One region of the Dyadobacter sp. HNCC25DJ187 genome, then DNA from elsewhere that is predicted to be linked to it. Evidence: riboswitches for the same ligand, from Rfam matches in the RefSeq annotation. Region 1 holds a riboswitch; each other region holds the start of a gene.

What was found. A riboswitch is a leader RNA that binds a small molecule or an ion and turns the genes downstream of it on or off. The one in region 1 is predicted to bind S-adenosylmethionine.
Region 2: linked by a shared signal. The riboswitch ahead of AC1XUE_RS06820 (YceI family protein) and the one ahead of AC1XUE_RS01330 (cysteine desulfurase family protein) in region 1 are both predicted to bind S-adenosylmethionine.
Region 3: linked by a shared signal. The riboswitch ahead of AC1XUE_RS08220 (homoserine O-acetyltransferase family protein) and the one ahead of AC1XUE_RS01330 (cysteine desulfurase family protein) in region 1 are both predicted to bind S-adenosylmethionine.

The regions. Positions count from the first base shown of each region.
Region 1 covers NZ_JBXHAT010000001.1:348,900-354,623, reverse strand. The annotation lists gene AC1XUE_RS01340 (hypothetical protein) at 1-585, opposite strand, end outside; gene AC1XUE_RS01335 (RNA polymerase sigma factor) at 1,347-1,934, shown strand; gene AC1XUE_RS01330 (cysteine desulfurase family protein) at 1,980-3,164, opposite strand; SAM riboswitch class I at 3,246-3,340, opposite strand; gene AC1XUE_RS01325 (HD domain-containing protein) at 3,441-4,016, shown strand; gene AC1XUE_RS01320 (chryseobasin-related MNIO class RiPP peptide) at 4,107-4,259, shown strand; gene AC1XUE_RS01315 (multinuclear nonheme iron-dependent oxidase) at 4,278-5,408, shown strand.
Region 2 covers NZ_JBXHAT010000001.1:1,643,139-1,648,862, forward strand. The annotation lists gene AC1XUE_RS06815 (hypothetical protein) at 200-1,513, shown strand; SAM riboswitch class I at 1,643-1,742, shown strand; gene AC1XUE_RS06820 (YceI family protein) at 1,954-2,592, shown strand; gene AC1XUE_RS06825 (TonB-dependent receptor) at 2,883-5,636, shown strand; gene AC1XUE_RS06830 (DUF4397 domain-containing protein) at 5,665-5,724, shown strand, end outside.
Region 3 covers NZ_JBXHAT010000001.1:1,985,931-1,991,654, forward strand. The annotation lists gene AC1XUE_RS08210 (glycerophosphodiester phosphodiesterase) at 1-46, shown strand, start outside; gene AC1XUE_RS08215 (M48 family metalloprotease) at 127-891, opposite strand; gene AC1XUE_RS08220 (homoserine O-acetyltransferase family protein) at 974-2,026, opposite strand; SAM riboswitch class I at 2,197-2,305, opposite strand; gene AC1XUE_RS08225 (DciA family protein) at 2,433-2,759, shown strand; gene AC1XUE_RS08230 (S66 peptidase family protein) at 2,793-3,749, shown strand; gene AC1XUE_RS08235 (SDR family oxidoreductase) at 3,760-4,560, shown strand; gene AC1XUE_RS08240 (amidohydrolase) at 4,773-5,724, opposite strand, start outside.

The DNA of each region.
Region 1 (5,724 bases):
GTTGCCATCTGATGTCTGCTGTATTCTGGCTTCATTATCTATACCTTCAATACGTTGCGAAGCATCGTTGTTGTTTCCGGACTGTACCACAGCTCCTTTCGAATCAATGGCCTGATGTGCAAGCTGATCAGATTGGTTACCAGCACCACCCTGACTTAAGGACAAATAGGAACCGCCGGACAATTGTCCTTCGATTCTTTGTAAACCAGCATTTTCTGACCCATATTGTTTTGAATAGGTCTCATTATTTTGGTTGAATGCGCCATCTGCACCTATGTACGCTTCAAGTGTGTTATTACCCTCCTGAATAACCATAGTAGTGTGTGAGTGACCAAATTGCTCAACTTTCGAATTACTCTCTTTGAGGTTGTAGGCAGCGATGTCTTTCTGGCTCACATCGGTCACGTTTTCTTGTGAAGGTAGAGCCGAGTTGCTCGTCTGAAGAACAGATGAGGTGTGTGTACCGGTCTGGTTGACGATACTTCTATTGTAATCTCCGGTTTGCGTTACAACCGAAGAGTTGTTTTGAGCAAGCACATGGAATCCACTCAGTAGCGTTGCCACCGTCAAGGTTAGTTTCTTCATATTTTCTTTCGTTGAGGAGAGTTAATATGCACCCCATTCTGTCGGCGCTGTTACATTAGTCGTTTCTGAAGTAGAATTCTCCTGTATTATTCCAAAAAAAAATTTAATAAAATTTAGATTTTGCTCATTTTCAGCGAGTTGTATATTGTAAAAATTGAAATAATATCACTGATATGTGTGTTAATATCTATCGTTAAGGTGAATATATTCTACTAAAATATTTCACTTCTCTCTGTTTTGATAGAAATTATTTTGTATTGATAGAATGAATTTTCATAATTGTTGATATATTTGCCAGTATAAACCCAGTTAATTCTTAATTTATTCCAAATCCTCATGTATGAAAAATTTACTATTCACTAAAATTCAACCTAAGCTGCAGATGACTACCAACTCACATATTCCCAAGTCATCCACATAGTATTTCTGTGTCTGGTCAGCCAGATCAATACTTTCGTAATTACATCAACATCCCAGCCATTCCGGCAACACAACCACTCAACGTTTCTAGTTCTACTTCATGGAACCCGCTTTAAAGGTTCTGATGATATATTTTATATGCTGGACGATGATGTAGTTGAAACAATGATCTGTAAATCCACTGTTTGCGACAGTTTGGCAAAATGATTTGATTGTGTCAAGAATTAACTTTTGATACAAAAGGAATCTGTATGCCGATACATTTCGTTTAAGTTGATTTTCCGCTGGCCGAATAATCCTATCATCAGGACACAATTCGTAACCAAACATGGAAAACCATTATGAATTATTTTCAAAGTAATTATGATGAAACAGCACTGATTCTGGCACTCAGAAATGGTGGTGTTGAAAGAGAAAAAAGTGTTAATCAGCTCATTAACGGATATAAAGGGTATATTTTTAAAATTCATTCAGAGACCGGACTCAACGAAACTGCACTGGGTGATCTATATACCGACACAGTTATGCTGGTATTAAAGCACATTGAAAATGAAACCTTTAGGGGAGATAGTCGCCTTTCTACCTATTTCTACAAAATATTATATTTTAAAACCGTTGACTTTATTCGAAAGCATGCATCAAGTAAAATTGAGTATATGGATGAGGTCCCGGAATTAGGAGATGAAGCGCAGAATATTACCGGACAAATAGAAGCCAGGGAAGAGATGGGTCAGATTATCAGGCTGTTAGACAGAATGTGCTCACCTTGCAGGGAAATAATTATGGATTGGGCTTACTGGGGATTTAAGCCCGAAGAAATTGGCAAAAAAATTGGAGAAACTGACCCGGTGAAGTACTCCAAGCTCAAGTACAATTGCATAGACAAGTTTAAAAAATTATGGCTGCAACGATTCAGTCATCTCAATTAATAACACGAGCCAGTCTGCCTGTATCGCAGACTGGCTCGTACAAGTTTATGATGCAAGCGGAATAGAAGCTTGTAATGACAGCACATCTTCTGCCTGATCAGACTGGTAAATTCTGATGATCGCTTTAATAATGTGATCCACCTCCTCCAATGTGTTAAATTTGCTAAAAGAAAATCGTACGATTTCTTTATCAGGATTTTTATATATAGCGCTGATCACATGTGAACCGCCGGTCCGCAGATTCGAACATGCACTGCCACCCGACACCGCGATTCCTAACTGATCCAGCTGGTTTACCAGGCTTCCTGAAAGTAAAGCAGGAAATGCAACACTTACAATATTAGAAAGACCTTTACTTTCAGAACGGCTTTCACCGTTGAATGTAATCCCGCCGATAGTGAGGTCATCCAAACTTGCTATCAAATGTTTCTTCAAAGTTGCTACGTGATTTTGTACAACCGCCCTGCTTTTGTAGGCCACCTCCAGTGCCTTGGCAAGGCCGACGATACCGGCAACATTTTCCGTTCCGCCTCGCTGTCCGTTCTCCTGACCGCCTCCGACAATGAGCGGCTTAATCTGATTTCGCTTGTTGATATATATGAAGCCGATTCCCTTTGGACCATGAAACTTATGTGCAGATCCTACTAAAAAATCCACATTCACTTCAGAAACGTTGATGAGAAGTTTGCCCATGGTTTGCGTGGTGTCCGTATGAAATACAGCATTGTACTTTTCAGCCAGTTCCCCCACGGTTTTAATATTGGTAATGTTACCTATTTCATTATTTCCATGCATCAGACTGATCAGTGATTGTGGGTTATGATCCAGCAATACCTCCAGATGTCTGAGATCCACATTGCCAAAATCATCCAGTTTCACATAGCTGACCTCTATATCTCCTGCCTTTTCGTGATGCGACAGATGCTGTAAAACAGCTTTATGTTCAATTTTGCTGGTGATGACATGGCTGATATCATTTGATCGGATAGCGCCTGTCAATGCCAGGTTATTAGCCTCTGTAGCTCCCGACATAAAAAATATTTCTTCAGCTGAAGCTCCGATTAAGCTTGCTACCTTTTGCCTGGATGCATGAATAGCCTCACGGGCGGTCCTGCCAGCCCAATGTGAAGACGAAGGATTCCCATAATGATGAGTCAGATAGGGCAATATAGCTTCAATTACCAAAGGGTCAAGGGAAGTAGTTGCTGCATTATCACAATATATCTCCATGTACAATCTAAAAATTAAAATTCCATAAAATCAAGACAACCACCGGTGATTGCCTCCAACACTTACTTTGTGGGATATCGGGATTTATCAATAGAATTAGGTTGGGGCACCTTAATAAGATAATAGGTTGCCAGAAGATCACAGAGCCTAACCTCTCCCTTCATTCTCAATAAATCTACTAAATCGATAGGCAAAGTAATATTAATGTTTTGAGAAACACAAATTTTAGCGGTATATTTTTTTTGGCTTTATAAGCTGAAACAAAAATAGTGTGGTATGGATCTGACTTCAAGACAACATAAACTTTTAGAATTTGTAAAACATTGGCACGGCGATCAGCAGAGAAAGTATGAGCCACTGCCCTACTGGCATCATCTGGTTGCAGTGGCCAAATTGGTGGCAGCTCATGAAAAAACGGAAGGTGCAATTGAAATCGCACTGTGTCACGATTTATTGGAAGATACCGATTGTGCGCCGGCCAACCTGAAGGACCATTTGACCACCACGGGCTATAGCCAGGCATTGGTGTCATTTATTATGGAGGGTGTTATTGGTATTACCGATGTTTTTACGAAAGAAACCTATCCGGACCTAAATCGAAGAGAAAGAAAAAAACGGGAAGTGGAAAGGCTTGGAAAAACCACGGCCATTGTACATTCTATTAAATATGCTGATTTGACGGACAACGCCCGATCCATCGTTGAAGGTGATCCGGGCTTTGCACGCGTTTATCTACATGAAATGGTCAACATCCTGAATCACATGCGGTCAGGTAATATTAATTTATTGATTAATTGTTGTGTAACCCTGGATCGTGCCAGGCAACAGCTTCATTTGAAAAGGACAGAATAATTACAAAAAAAGTTGATTCGTTTACAACCATTACCGGCCGTTCTGCATCATCATTCTGAAACTTTTATAAAATATAATTGTATTGGCCGTATGAAAATTCCGAAAGCAGTTTTACAAGCCGTAGTGGCTGCTGTGGTAGTTACATCAGTAACAGCCTGCAGCGTGAGTGACGTCAATCCGGAAGGAGAAAGAGTCACCAAGAATAAACAGGTAGATCCATGTCCGGGTTGTGGTATGGGCTGATAAGATAAAATCCATTCCATGCGTGAAATTTACTCATCCCTATCATGTAATCTGGACGCCAATATTCTGTTGGCGTCCATTCCTCTTTTTGAGATGGAAAAAATTGAGGCAATCGAATGGTCGTTCGATGCCTTACATAAGTATGAGCAAATCCCTTCGTGGTTCGTAGAACTGGTTGCTGAATACGCTCGCAACAACCGGCTCGTTGGTCACGGTGTTTATTTTTCCATATTTTCCGGAAAGTGGCTGCCTGAGCAGCAACAATGGCTCAATAAACTGGCAAAATTTTGCAGTGACTTTCAATTCGATCATATATCTGAGCATTTTGGTTTTATGACCGGCACCGACTTTCACAAGGGAGCTCCGATCAGCATACCCTTTACTCAAAACACAGTTGATTTAGGTGCAGATCGACTGGCGCGGATTCAGGATGTGTGCCAATGCCCAGTCGGCTTAGAAAATCTGGCTTTTGCTTATTCCTATGATGAAGTGCAAAAGCAAGGAGATTTTCTTGATCAATTAACCGAAAAAGTGAACGGGTTCCTGATACTTGATCTGCATAATGTCTATTGCCAAATACATAATTTTAATATCCCTGCCCGGCAACTACTTGCGGCTTATCCATTAGAGAGGGTCCGTGAAATCCATATTTCGGGTGGAAGTTGGGAACAGGCACTCGCTTCTGATAAGTTGATCCGACGTGATACACATGATGACGCCGTTCCTGAGGAAGTTTTTCAATTACTGAACGAAACCATCCCACTGTGCCCCAACCTGAAATTCGTCGTGCTCGAACAGCTTGGCTCCGCACTGGCCACCGAAGAGAGTCAAATTCATTTTCGGTCAGATTTTAATCGAATGGACGCTATCGTTAAGTCACACTTACGAACATACAACCTGACAGTTACGAACGAATTCCTGCCCAATACTTCCGTCAATATTAGTTCGATGCCTGTCGAGGATATGCTTCTCTATGAACAACAGCAACAACTTTCTCAAATTCTTGAGTGTGCTACGGATTTACAGCACGCTCAACAAATGCTGCACGCATCTTCCCTGCGTTCTTCAGCGTGGCATATTGAACAGTGGGCACCCGAAATGCTTCAGACCGCGATAGCTATTGCCCAAAAATGGAAATACGGATTTTAACAATCCTCCTCATTCGAACCGATGAATAACCTGCTTGATTTTTCTGTATTTTGAAGCTATTCTTCGGTTTTCATCACTTCCCGGTACTTCTTTACAACACTTTATCGAATCCAAAAACAGCATTACTTATTTTATTTTACGTTTTGGCTGATATACGGAATATAATGCCTTCAAATTGGCATTGTACCAAACCTTGCATCCATACAAGTTAATATCGGTAAAAAAGCCGCTAAATACCACCAAGTTTATGGCGTAACATAACGGTAATTTTACAAATAGAATAAAACAAGAATTTATAGGCTATTCGCCAGCCTGG
Region 2 (5,724 bases), 1.3 Mb from region 1:
GCAAATATAGAGCGTCAAAAAAATGATCACAATCATTTGTCTATTAATTTTATAGATTTAATGGATTTATCCGATTTCATACCACCAAATCAGTTGCAAGGCCCTGAAAGCCATTCTACTTTTGCACCCTACACACGCCAACTGATTTTGTTTCTGAAAGAATACGTGTGCCAGTTTAATCCTTTTTACTCAAATAATCATGTCTGAAAAAGAGACCAATGGGCTATCCTCGCCATGGGAAGCCTACGAACAAATCGCCGTGCGCGCAGCTTTGGTATATGCTGTGGTAAGCACTATTCCTTTTAATCCGGAGTTTTACAAGCAGAACTTTGACGCCGGTTTCAATGTCAACGCTTACCCCTTCCGTTGGCTGGATGTCGTATCCCAAAACAAACCCTGGTTTTTTGCGAGCCAGGAGGGAAAGAATTACACTGGGTGGTTTATTACTGTACTGGTATGTATCGCTGCAGGTCTGCTCTGGCAACAGATCGATAAAAGACGAAAAAATGATGAACAGGTGTACTATTGGTTTTATGCCGCCGCAAGATACGGTGTAGCCTTGCGCATGTCGTGGTTTGCATGGGCCAAAGTGTTTCCTGTGCAAATGCCCTTTCCGACGATCAGTCAGCTTAATACAAATTTGGGAGACTTCACGCCTGGTAAATTGTATTGGCTCACGACCGGCGTTTCCCCTGTGTTCGAAGTCTTCGCAGGGATATTTGAACTGGTAGCGACACTGCTGCTGTTGTCCCGTCGCACGACCACGCTTGGAGCATTGATGATGATCGCGATTTTATTACCTATCTGGTTTGTGAATATTGGCTACAATGCCGGTGTGGAACTCACGAGCCTGCATCTGCTGAGCCTTTCTCTACTGCTTCTGGTTCGAGATGCAAATAAGTTTTATCAGATTGTTATTGAATACAAAGCGGTTGCACTTACTTACGTTCAACAGTTTGAACTACCGGCTACCTGGTATAAATATGCCAGACTGACTTTGAAATACGGTTTCATTTTACTTTTCGTAGTTTATCGTGGTTTTGGGTATTGGAACCTGTATGCAAGTGGAAAATCATTCAAACTTCCTCTCGAAAATGGACTTGCGGGAATCAGTGGTTTTTACAAGGTGTCTGAATTCAAACTCAATGACAGGTTTGTTCCCGAGGCTACTGGTGACACGACAAGATGGCAAAATGTGGTATTTGAAAAGTTCAATTCAATCAGCATACAACTTGACAAGCCGTTTAAGCTCAATACAAAAAATTCCATTCGTACGACAGAATACTACGGGAATATTGGCAGGCATTACTACGGCTACGAAGCAGATACAATCAACAAGGTATTCAAACTTAAAAACCGTGCTGACAGTACCATACAACTAACGCTTAGGTACGAACCACGTGATTCCGACCAGTTCGTACTATCAGGTATAAATGAAAACAAAGACTCCATTTTTGTTGTTTTGAAGAAGATTGATAAGAAATACCCGCTGGAAGAGAAAAGAGGATGGTGATCGGCTACTTACGGTTCTGTGGTACAATTCCCGATTTAGTCCAAAATATCAAGTCTGTTTTTTGATAATCAGGAAATCTTGAACTTACCTTTGCATCGTCTTACAATTACTTCCTGCAAAGTAAATACGGATTTATACAGAAAGAGGGAGAGACAGGCTCATTGAACTCTTAGCAACTTTCCAGGGTGGAATAAGTGCTAACCTGCCTAAGTTTTAGGAACTATAAATTTACAAAATCATGCACAACATCTTTTGTTCAACTCGTCCTGTTCTATGTCGTTCTAACAGCCAAGGGAAATGCTGCCCGAATGACAAGTGGCGAAGCTAATTGCAAAGCGCCGTGAGCAACAACCCGGTCGGGATTAGCAGATCCTGATCGGATTTACCAAGCTCATTTACTCTATAAAATCAATAGAATTAATATATTAAACAAAAACAACATGAAAAAGATACTTATTCCAATACTCTCACTGACTGCTTTCGGGCTGGTATCATTCACCGGACCCACAGATAAAAACGTGAAAGAGTCTTCTTACGCAGTGGATGCAAAACAAAGTAAGCTGGTTTGGCATGCTAAAAAAGTAACCGGCGAACATTCAGGAACGGCACCGATCAGGCAGGGATCGCTCATCCTGAACGATGGTAAACTGAAAGGCGGCAACTTTGAAATCAACCTGAAAGACCTGACTGTTACGGACATTACTGATCCGGAATACAACGCAAAACTGGTTGGTCACTTGAAAAATGACGACTTCTTTGCTGTCGACAAACATCCGGTAGCCAAATTGCAGATCGTATCGGCTACGCCTTCCGGGACCAACAAATACGATGTAAAGGGAAAACTGACGATTAAAGGAGTAACCAACGACATCACGTTCCCGGCAGAGGTAATCAGCAACGGCAAAGAAATAACCGGCAAAGCTAAAATCGCCATTGACAGAACCAAATATGATATCAAGTACAACTCAAAAAGCGTATTCTCATCCATCGGTGATAAAGCAATAGATGACATTTTCAACCTGGATATATCACTCGTAGCGGCAGAAACAGGCGCTACGGCAAAGGTCAAAACCAAGTAAACTTTTCTGATTTGATGATGCGCTGGCTTGGTAGTTAAAACTACGCTTTTATAAAGATCTCAAAAATCGACCGGAACTGCAGGCTCCCCCGTCCTTTAAAGGTCAATGTAAAAGTGCCGTGCATCATCAAATCAGAACAACGTTTACAGCATCACGTTAATATCTCCCTGACCGCACTTTATTCAAACCAGATCCGAATTTCTGGTATACATTACAAGTCAGCAGCCTGACTCCCATTTACAGCTTTTAAAATCCCGAAGCTTTCCACTGGCTTCCAAAACTGTCATTGAATGAAAAACTACTTTTTACTTATTTTACTTTTCATCGCCACAGCATCGCTCGCCCAACAGCGCATCATCACAGGCCGGGTGACCGCCACTGAAAATGGAGAGCCGCTGCCCGGAGTCAACGTCACGATCAAAAATACCCGTCAGGGAACCATTTCCGACGCAGACGGAAAATTCACATTACCGGTAATCAAAGGCGAAATTCTGATTTTTTCTTTCATCGGATTTCTTCCCCGCGAAGTCCCGATCCAAGCTTCCAATGAATACAATGTGGCACTTCAGGCAAGTACGCACACATTGGGCGAAGTACAGGTTGTAGGCTCACGCAATGCGAACCGTACCAAACTCGATTCTCCTGTTCCTGTCGATGTAATCGATCTGAAACCATTGCTAGAATCAGCGCCGCAGGTCAGTATAACGCAGTTGCTGCAATACGTATCGCCCTCTTTTCACTCCGTAAATGGAAGTAACGCCGGGGATGCCGGATCGGCGCTCAACCTTTCTCAACTCAGAGGATTGGGGGTAGATCAGGTGCTGGTACTTGTAAATGGCAAGCGTCGTCACAAAAGCTCCAACATCAACTGGGGTGGATTGGGTAACGGTGCCACAGGTTATGACCTCAACTCCATACCTACTGCCGCCATTGAACGAGTTGAAATTCTGAGAGATGGAGCCGCTGCACAGTATGGTTCCGATGCTATTGCAGGTGTAATCAACATAGTCCTTAGTAAAAGCACCGAACAATTGACGATCAGCTCTACTGCCACTACCCGCCGGCGTGGTGATGGCACCAGCACCCGCACCAACGCCAATTATGGTTTTGCTTTGGGTAAAACAGGTGGCTATCTGAATGCCACAGCAGAATTTGCAACACAGGCTATTTCGTTATTGCCTGGAAGGGACGATGCCGGATTATACCTGGGACCAGTGTACGGAGGCGGTGCTAACACCCGTAATTACGATGCTATATACACCAAAGAAATTGACGAAGCAATTCTGGCAAGCAGAGGTATTGACCGCCACTTTTTCGACCGTCGTGCAAGTGGATCGAACAAAGCGAAGGATGCACTTTTATTTTTTAATGCAGCAATTCCTTTACGGCAAAATGCGGAAGTTTATGCTTTCGGGGGAATCAGCCACAGGAATTCACAATTCACTGCCGTATACCGTTTGCCGGGGTGGACTGAACGAAATAACTCCTTCCTGTATCCTGACGGCTTTCTGCCTGCGATGGAAAACATCATATCAGATAAATCGCTGGCAGTCGGTGTGAAAGGTAAAATCCGCGACTGGGATGTGGATATTTCGAATGTATATGGAAAGAATGATTTTGGCAATGTAATCACTAATTCATTGAATGCAAGTTTGGGTTTGAAAACACCAAGAACATTCGATGCCGGAAGCTATAATGCAAGCCAGAATACAGGAAGTATAGACATCAGCCGGTACTTCGATAAAGCACTAAAAGGAATAAATGTAGCCTTTGGTGCTCAATACCGGGTTGAGACCTATCAGATCATTGCAGGTGAGTCTGCTTCCTACTCCAAAGGAGATTTGAGAACCGTATGGGGACTGGATACAACGGCAGCAGGCATTATCTACAACACGAATGAAGGACAGATCGGATTGAACGGACTTTCTCCGGGCTCTCAGATCCACGCAGGTTTCCGTCCTGAAAATGCTGTGAACGTAAATCGCTCGATCTTGGCCGGATACGCAGATGTGGAAGCAAACATTACACAAAACTGGCTGGTTTCAGGTGCATTACGTCTGGAGAATTTTTCAGGATTAGGCAATGTAACGACCTATAAAATTGCTTCCAAATTCAATATCACCGATCAGCTAGGTATCCGCGGATCTCACAATACAGGCTTCAGAGCTCCGGATCTTGCACAGTATTATTATACCGAAACATCAACCAGTTTCCAGCAGGGACGCGCTATCGATCAGGTCACGGCATCTAACCAGAGTGCAGCAACCCGCGCACTCGGCTTCCCGACACTTACACCTGAAAAATCAAAAGGTTATACACTGGGGATCACCACGCAGCCCTTCAGAAATTTTGAACTGACTGCTGATGCTTATCTTGTAGATGTGAATAATCGTGTAGGGAACACCGGTAACTTTTCCGCAACGGATGTGAACCTGCCACTTGAAGTGCGTAATTTATTCGTGCAAACAGGAACCACTCAGGCAAAATTCTTCTACAACTCTTTCAGTACAAGAACAAAAGGATTGGAAATCACAGGTAGCTATAAGACACCATTCCGCAACGGAGCACTTACATTATTGTTGGGAGCCAATTTTGTAAGAAATGAAGTAACCAGCGTGAACACACCGGCAGGACTAGAAGCTTACCGCTATATCATTTTCAATGACGGTGAAAAAGCAAGGGTAACCTCACACATTCCGGGTCAGAAAATAAACGTTCAGGGAACCTATAAACTGGGAAAACTCACTTACATGGCACGCGCAATTTATTTTGGCTCGGTGACCAGTGCATCTTCACTAAACGCCAATTTTCCGCAGCCGGACTACTTCTACCAGAAACTGAAACCGATATGGGTCGTGGATGCCTCAGTGGCTTATTCGTTTACAAAATCGTTGCAAGGTGTAATTGGTGTAAACAATGCTTTCAATCAATTGGGCGATTATACCGATCCTTCTCTGAATCCACGTAACAATCCTTCAATCATAGGCTTGCAGAACGGTAGTGCAGGCATACAGCCTTTCGTAAGAATCACAGCCAAACTATAAAATCCATCATTCGTTAATTCTCAGCACAATGAAAATAAACACATTTAAATTATCGAAACGGATACAGTCTGCGCTGCTGGTAGTAGTT
Region 3 (5,724 bases), 1.6 Mb from region 1:
TATCACCACCAACGAGCCTGAGTTACTTTTGAAGATTACAAAATAATCCGGCTTAGATTACCAGTATATCAAAGGAATGGTTTCGGATTAAATCCGGAATTATTCCTTTTTACATATACGGTATTTTCATTTTTTACCGTACTTGCTCATCGCTTCTCGTATCTTCTCTTCCCGGTTAGCAGGGTTTGGATGCGTACTCATGAATTCCATTTCTCTTTTCGGAGATTGAGCCAGAATTTTCATCACTGCCAACAAAGCTTCCGGCTTATAACCAGCTGCAATCATATATTTCACCCCAAAGTCATCCGATTCGAGCTCGTCACTTCTTCCGTAGCTCAAATCAATAAGTCGTGCTACATAACGTGCGGTCTGTGCGAATGAATAATCCCCGCCCGCAACGCCGGCCGCTCCTGCCAATCCTTGTAGCAAATCTCCTTTTGCCATTTGTTCCGCAGCATGTCTGCCAATTACATGTCCTATTTCATGACCCAGCACACCGGCGATTTCATCATCCGTTTTAAGCTGCTTCAATAATCCGGCTGTGATGAATATTTGTCCACCCGGCAACGCAAAAGCATTGATCGTTTTTTCATCTGCCAGCACATGGAAATCAAATTGATACGGCGACTTGTCCGCTTCGGAATGATTCACCAGTTTTTTGCCAATTGTCTTTATTTTTGCTTGTAAAGCTCTGTCGTGATGCAAACCACCGAATTCAACTGCCATTTGGGGAGCGGATTGAAGGCCAAGTTGGATTTCTTCTTCCGGTGTGAGTCCCACACGTTGTTTTTCTCCCGTAACCGGATTTACCTGCGTTTTGCTGAAATAGCTATACAGCATGCCCACAATAATCAGAAGGGCGAGTATCAGCTTTGCTCCTATTTTACGCATGGCGGAAAGTTAAAATTTTAAATTAAATAAAAAAGTCCTGCACACATGTACAGGACTGGCAATAAGAAAAAGTTTGTAATTGTTATTCCAATCGTGCAGACTGAAGCTGACCATTGGTTTGTTGCCAGGCCTTAATTACCTGTGCTAATTGCTTATACTCGATTAAAAAACCATCGTGTCCATACAGGGAATCAATTTCCTGGAAAACTGCGTCAGGAATGTGTCTGGCAATGAATTGCTGCTCTGTAAGCGGGAACAATAAGTCAGATTTAATTCCTAATACGAGCGTTTTAGCTTTCACCATACCCAGCGCATGCACGATTCCTCCCCTGTTTCTGCCTACATTATGTGAATCCATAATCTTTGACAAAGTCCAGTAGGAATAAGCATTAAACCTTTTCATAAACTTATCTCCCTGGTATTGCTGGTAGGAAGATGCCCGAAAATCATCAATCTGATCAGGATTGTCGCGCGCCTGGGTAAAATTATAGGTATCGTAATTCCGGTATGATAAAAGTGCCATCGAACGGGCTGCTCTCATGCCAAGCTTCCCTCCTTCTTCATGGTCTTCTTTAAAACTGGGATCAGCCTCAATAGCCATACGCTGTGATTCGTTGAACGCGATTCCCCACGGCGAATGCAATGCGTTGGAAGCGATCAGAATCAGTTCTTCAAACAGATCAGGAACTTCCACTGCCCATTCCAGTGCCTGTTGTCCGCCCAATGAGCCTCCTATACATATATTGATTTTTTTGATTTGCAACTCCTGACGGAGTATGTCCAGTGTACCTACAACATCTTTGACAGTAATGACAGGAAAGTCGCGGTAATATGGCTTTTGCGTCAATGGGTTAACGGAAGCCGGCCCGGTAGAGCCATATGCTGATCCCAATACATTGACACAAACAATAAAGTACTTGGCGGGATCAAAATATTTCCCTTCCCCTACCAGTCCATCCCACCATTCAGCGGCAAAAGCATTCCCTGTAAGCGCATGGCATATCCACACAATATTATCTTCTGCCTCATTCCTGGTTCCAAGCGTAGTGTAAGCGAGCTCAAAGCCAGGTAATTCGCGACCTAGTTCAAGAGAATAAGTATATGGATATCTGAATATTTTTTGTTCCGCTTGCATAAGTGCCAGAGCACAGGTTTTAATTATAGATCATTTAAAAACGTATATCCAGTGTATAAAACACAAGCTATACGAAAACCCACCTAATGAAAAACGGTTTCAGCGTCAGATACGAGATTAAAGCCATCCGGCTTACGGAAATTTCTAACTGTAAGTTCTTTTACGAATTGAATTTATATCTCCTAAATAACTTAGGTGGGAATTAGCACCTTTCTCCTATTTGGTAGCAGGTTGCCAGAGGTTCCTAGAGCCCATTCTCTCGCCTCTTCTTTATAAATCAATCGCTGATTAGTGAAGCAATTGACTTGATAGCACAATATTAAGGCCGGATGTCTGAAAAAACAAATTCCTCATCGAATTATTTGAATGGGTATATGCGTACATTTGCATCTTGTCTTCATTTCCTATGGCACAACATTATCGTTTCAATAAAGAGCAAGCATCGCGACGCCCGGGCGTAACGCCGCTGAAAGATGCTATTGAGCAAATGCTGGACAAGTACAAATTGAGAAATCGATTCGACCAATCCTATGTAGTTGCACATTGGGATAAAATTATGGGTGATGCGATTGCTTCCAGGACAAAGAAGGTCTTTATCAAAGACCGTACACTTTTTCTTCAAATTGAATCAGCCCCACTTCGTAATGAACTGGTGCGTGCGAAATACAAAATCATTGAATTAATCAACCGGGAAATGAAAAGCGACCTTGTAGCAGAAGTCGTATTTATTTAACTATCCGTCCCGGAATGAAAGTATGCTCTTCCGATGCAACCAAAAAACAACTCTATTAATCCGATTGTATTTCCTCCGTTTTTAAAACCGGGTGATAAAGTGGGTATTGTAGCTCCCGCCAGCGTGGTCAGATATGATGATTTAACGGATGGCATTGCTATGTTGCGCGATCAGTGGAATCTCAAAGTCATAGAGGGCACTACCATCAAGAGCAGCTTTCATCAGTTTTCCGCTAGTGATGATGACAGGCTTCTGGATCTGCAGCGTATGCTTGACAATCCTGAAATTAAAGCCATCATTGCGGCACGGGGAGGATATGGCTGTTCAAGAATTATTGATCAGCTGGATTATACCCAATTCTTAAAATCACCCAAATGGATCGTCGGATTCAGTGACCTGACAGCTTTGCTGGCCGGTATGTATCAAACCGGATTCGCCGGCATGCACGCTCCGATGGTCAAAACGATGTCCCTATCCGGAGCAACCGAAGCTGCGGAGTCACTAAAAAGCGCATTGTTTGGCCATTTACCTGAATATTATATTCCTGCACATGACCTCAACCGCGAAGGTTCGGCTTACGGACAACTGATTGGCGGTAATCTTTGCCTTTTTGCTCATCTCATTGGCTCACCTACCGATACAGATACAACAGGAAAAATCCTTTTCATTGAGGATGTTAATGAGTATATGTACAACCTGGACCGGATGATGATCCAACTGAAGCGTTCAGGAAAGCTACATCATTTGGCCGGACTGATTGTAGGGCAGTTCTCAGACATGCGAGATAATATTTCACCATCATTCGGTAAAGATGCAAATGCGATCATAGCAGAACACACATCTGCATATACTTATCCGGTTTGTTACGATTTCCCTTGCGGTCATGTAGCTGATAACCGTACGATGATCGTGGGTGCCTCAGCACACCTGGAAGTCAAAACAGACGGAGTTTCGCTCCGTTTTGAACACCCCTCAACGAACTCAATATAGATCAATCATGATGGAAACTTTCAAAAATCAGGTTGTCTGGATTACAGGTGCTTCTTCTGGTATCGGAGAAGCAATAGCCATGGCATTCGCCCAGCAGGGAGCCAGACTTGTACTCACCTCACGAAGAGAAGAAGAACTGATTCGTGTGGGCAAATTAACCGGACTTCCGGAGACTTCCATATTGATAATACCTATGGATGTGACCGACTTCGAAAAGGCAAAGCCTGCAGCGGAACTGATCATTCAGACATTCGGCCAGATAGATATTATGGTACATAATGCCGGTGTAAGTCAGCGTTCCTACATCGTTGATACTGATCTGGATGTATACCGCAAATTGATGGATGTGGATTTTTATAGTACCGTAGCCATTACAAAAGCGGTACTGCCGTATATGATCAAACAGCAAAGTGGCCATTTTATCGTAATAAGTAGTGTGGCTGGCAAAATAGGCACCATTATGCGCTCTGGTTATAACGCAGCCAAGCACGCATTGCATGGCTTTTACGATTCACTCAGAGCTGAGGGATATAAGGATAATATCAAAGTAACTACGGTTTGCCCGGGATACATCCGCACCAATATTTCTCTGAATGCACTGAATGAATCCGGTAGTAAATTTGGCAAAATGGATTCTAACCAGGCCAATGGTATTCCGGCGGAAGAATGTGCCAGGCAAATCCTTCAGGCCGTCCGGAAGGATAAGAAAGAAATATATATAGGTGGATTGAAGGAGGTAGCAGCTATCTATCTGAAGCGCTTTTTACCAAACGTTCTGTTTGATCAGGTGAGGAAAAATATACCGGAATAATTCTCCCGTCTGCATGTGTAAGCAGGCTGCACGGCTTTGCGGAAAGACGGCTTTACTTTAAAGTAGTTTTCCTTCAACCGTTCAGCCCGCTAAAGCGTTCAGACCAGACAACTACAACGGAAGAATATACCGGAGTAATGGTTATGGGTTAAGGGTTAATGGCCGAGGGTTCAATCGTCCCTCATTAACCATTAACAACTAATAATCAACCCTTATTTCCTCCCCTCCATATAGTCCGTCGCTAACCTACTAAGCGACCTCACGCCTAGCACCAACCCGCTTTCATCAATATAAAAATCAGGGGTGTGATGGGGAGCTGCTTCTAAAGGATTTTTCCCCTTCGGCATTCCTCCCAAAAAGAAGAAAAAACCAGGCACCTTTTGCTGAAAATAGGAGAAGTCTTCCGCTCCTGTTTTTGCTGATGTCAGGATTACGTTTTCCTTCCCTGCAACACTTTGCAAAGTTCCCACCATTTTCTCCGTAAGCGGTATGTCATTGAACGTAACCGGATACAGCACGTCAATTTTTACGTCGGCTGTAGCACCCGCACTTTCAGCAATATTTGTTGATATTTCGGTAACCCGTTTATGTACATGGGTGTGCATTTCTTCATCAAAAGTTCTGATGGTGCCGATCATTTTCACTTCTTCAGGAATGATGTTCTGCCTGATTCCGCCATGTATTGCACCCACAGTTACTACGGCCGGGGCTTTTGTAATATCAAGGTTACGGCTTACGATCGTCTGCAGGCCGGTTACAATCTGGGCAGATGTAACGATAGGATCCACGCCTGACCATGGATAAGCGCCATGTGTTTGCTTTCCTTTTACATCAATACTGAAAAAATCTACAGCAGCCATGGTTGCACCCGGCTTATAGGCAATCGTATTCACTTCGGTTTGCGAATTGATGTGCAAGCCAAAAATAGCATCCACTTTCGGATTTTCGAGTACGCCTTCTTTCACCATTAGCTTCGCTCCGCCTTCTTCACCTTCCGGTGCTCCCTCTTCGGCTGGCTGAAAAATGAATTTCACTGTTCCTTTCAGTTCAGACTTGACCGAAGCCAGTACCTCCGCTACACCCATTAATATCGCAACATGCGTATCATGACCACAGGCATGCATGACACCTGTAGTTTGTCCGTTATACTCCGCTTTCACATTA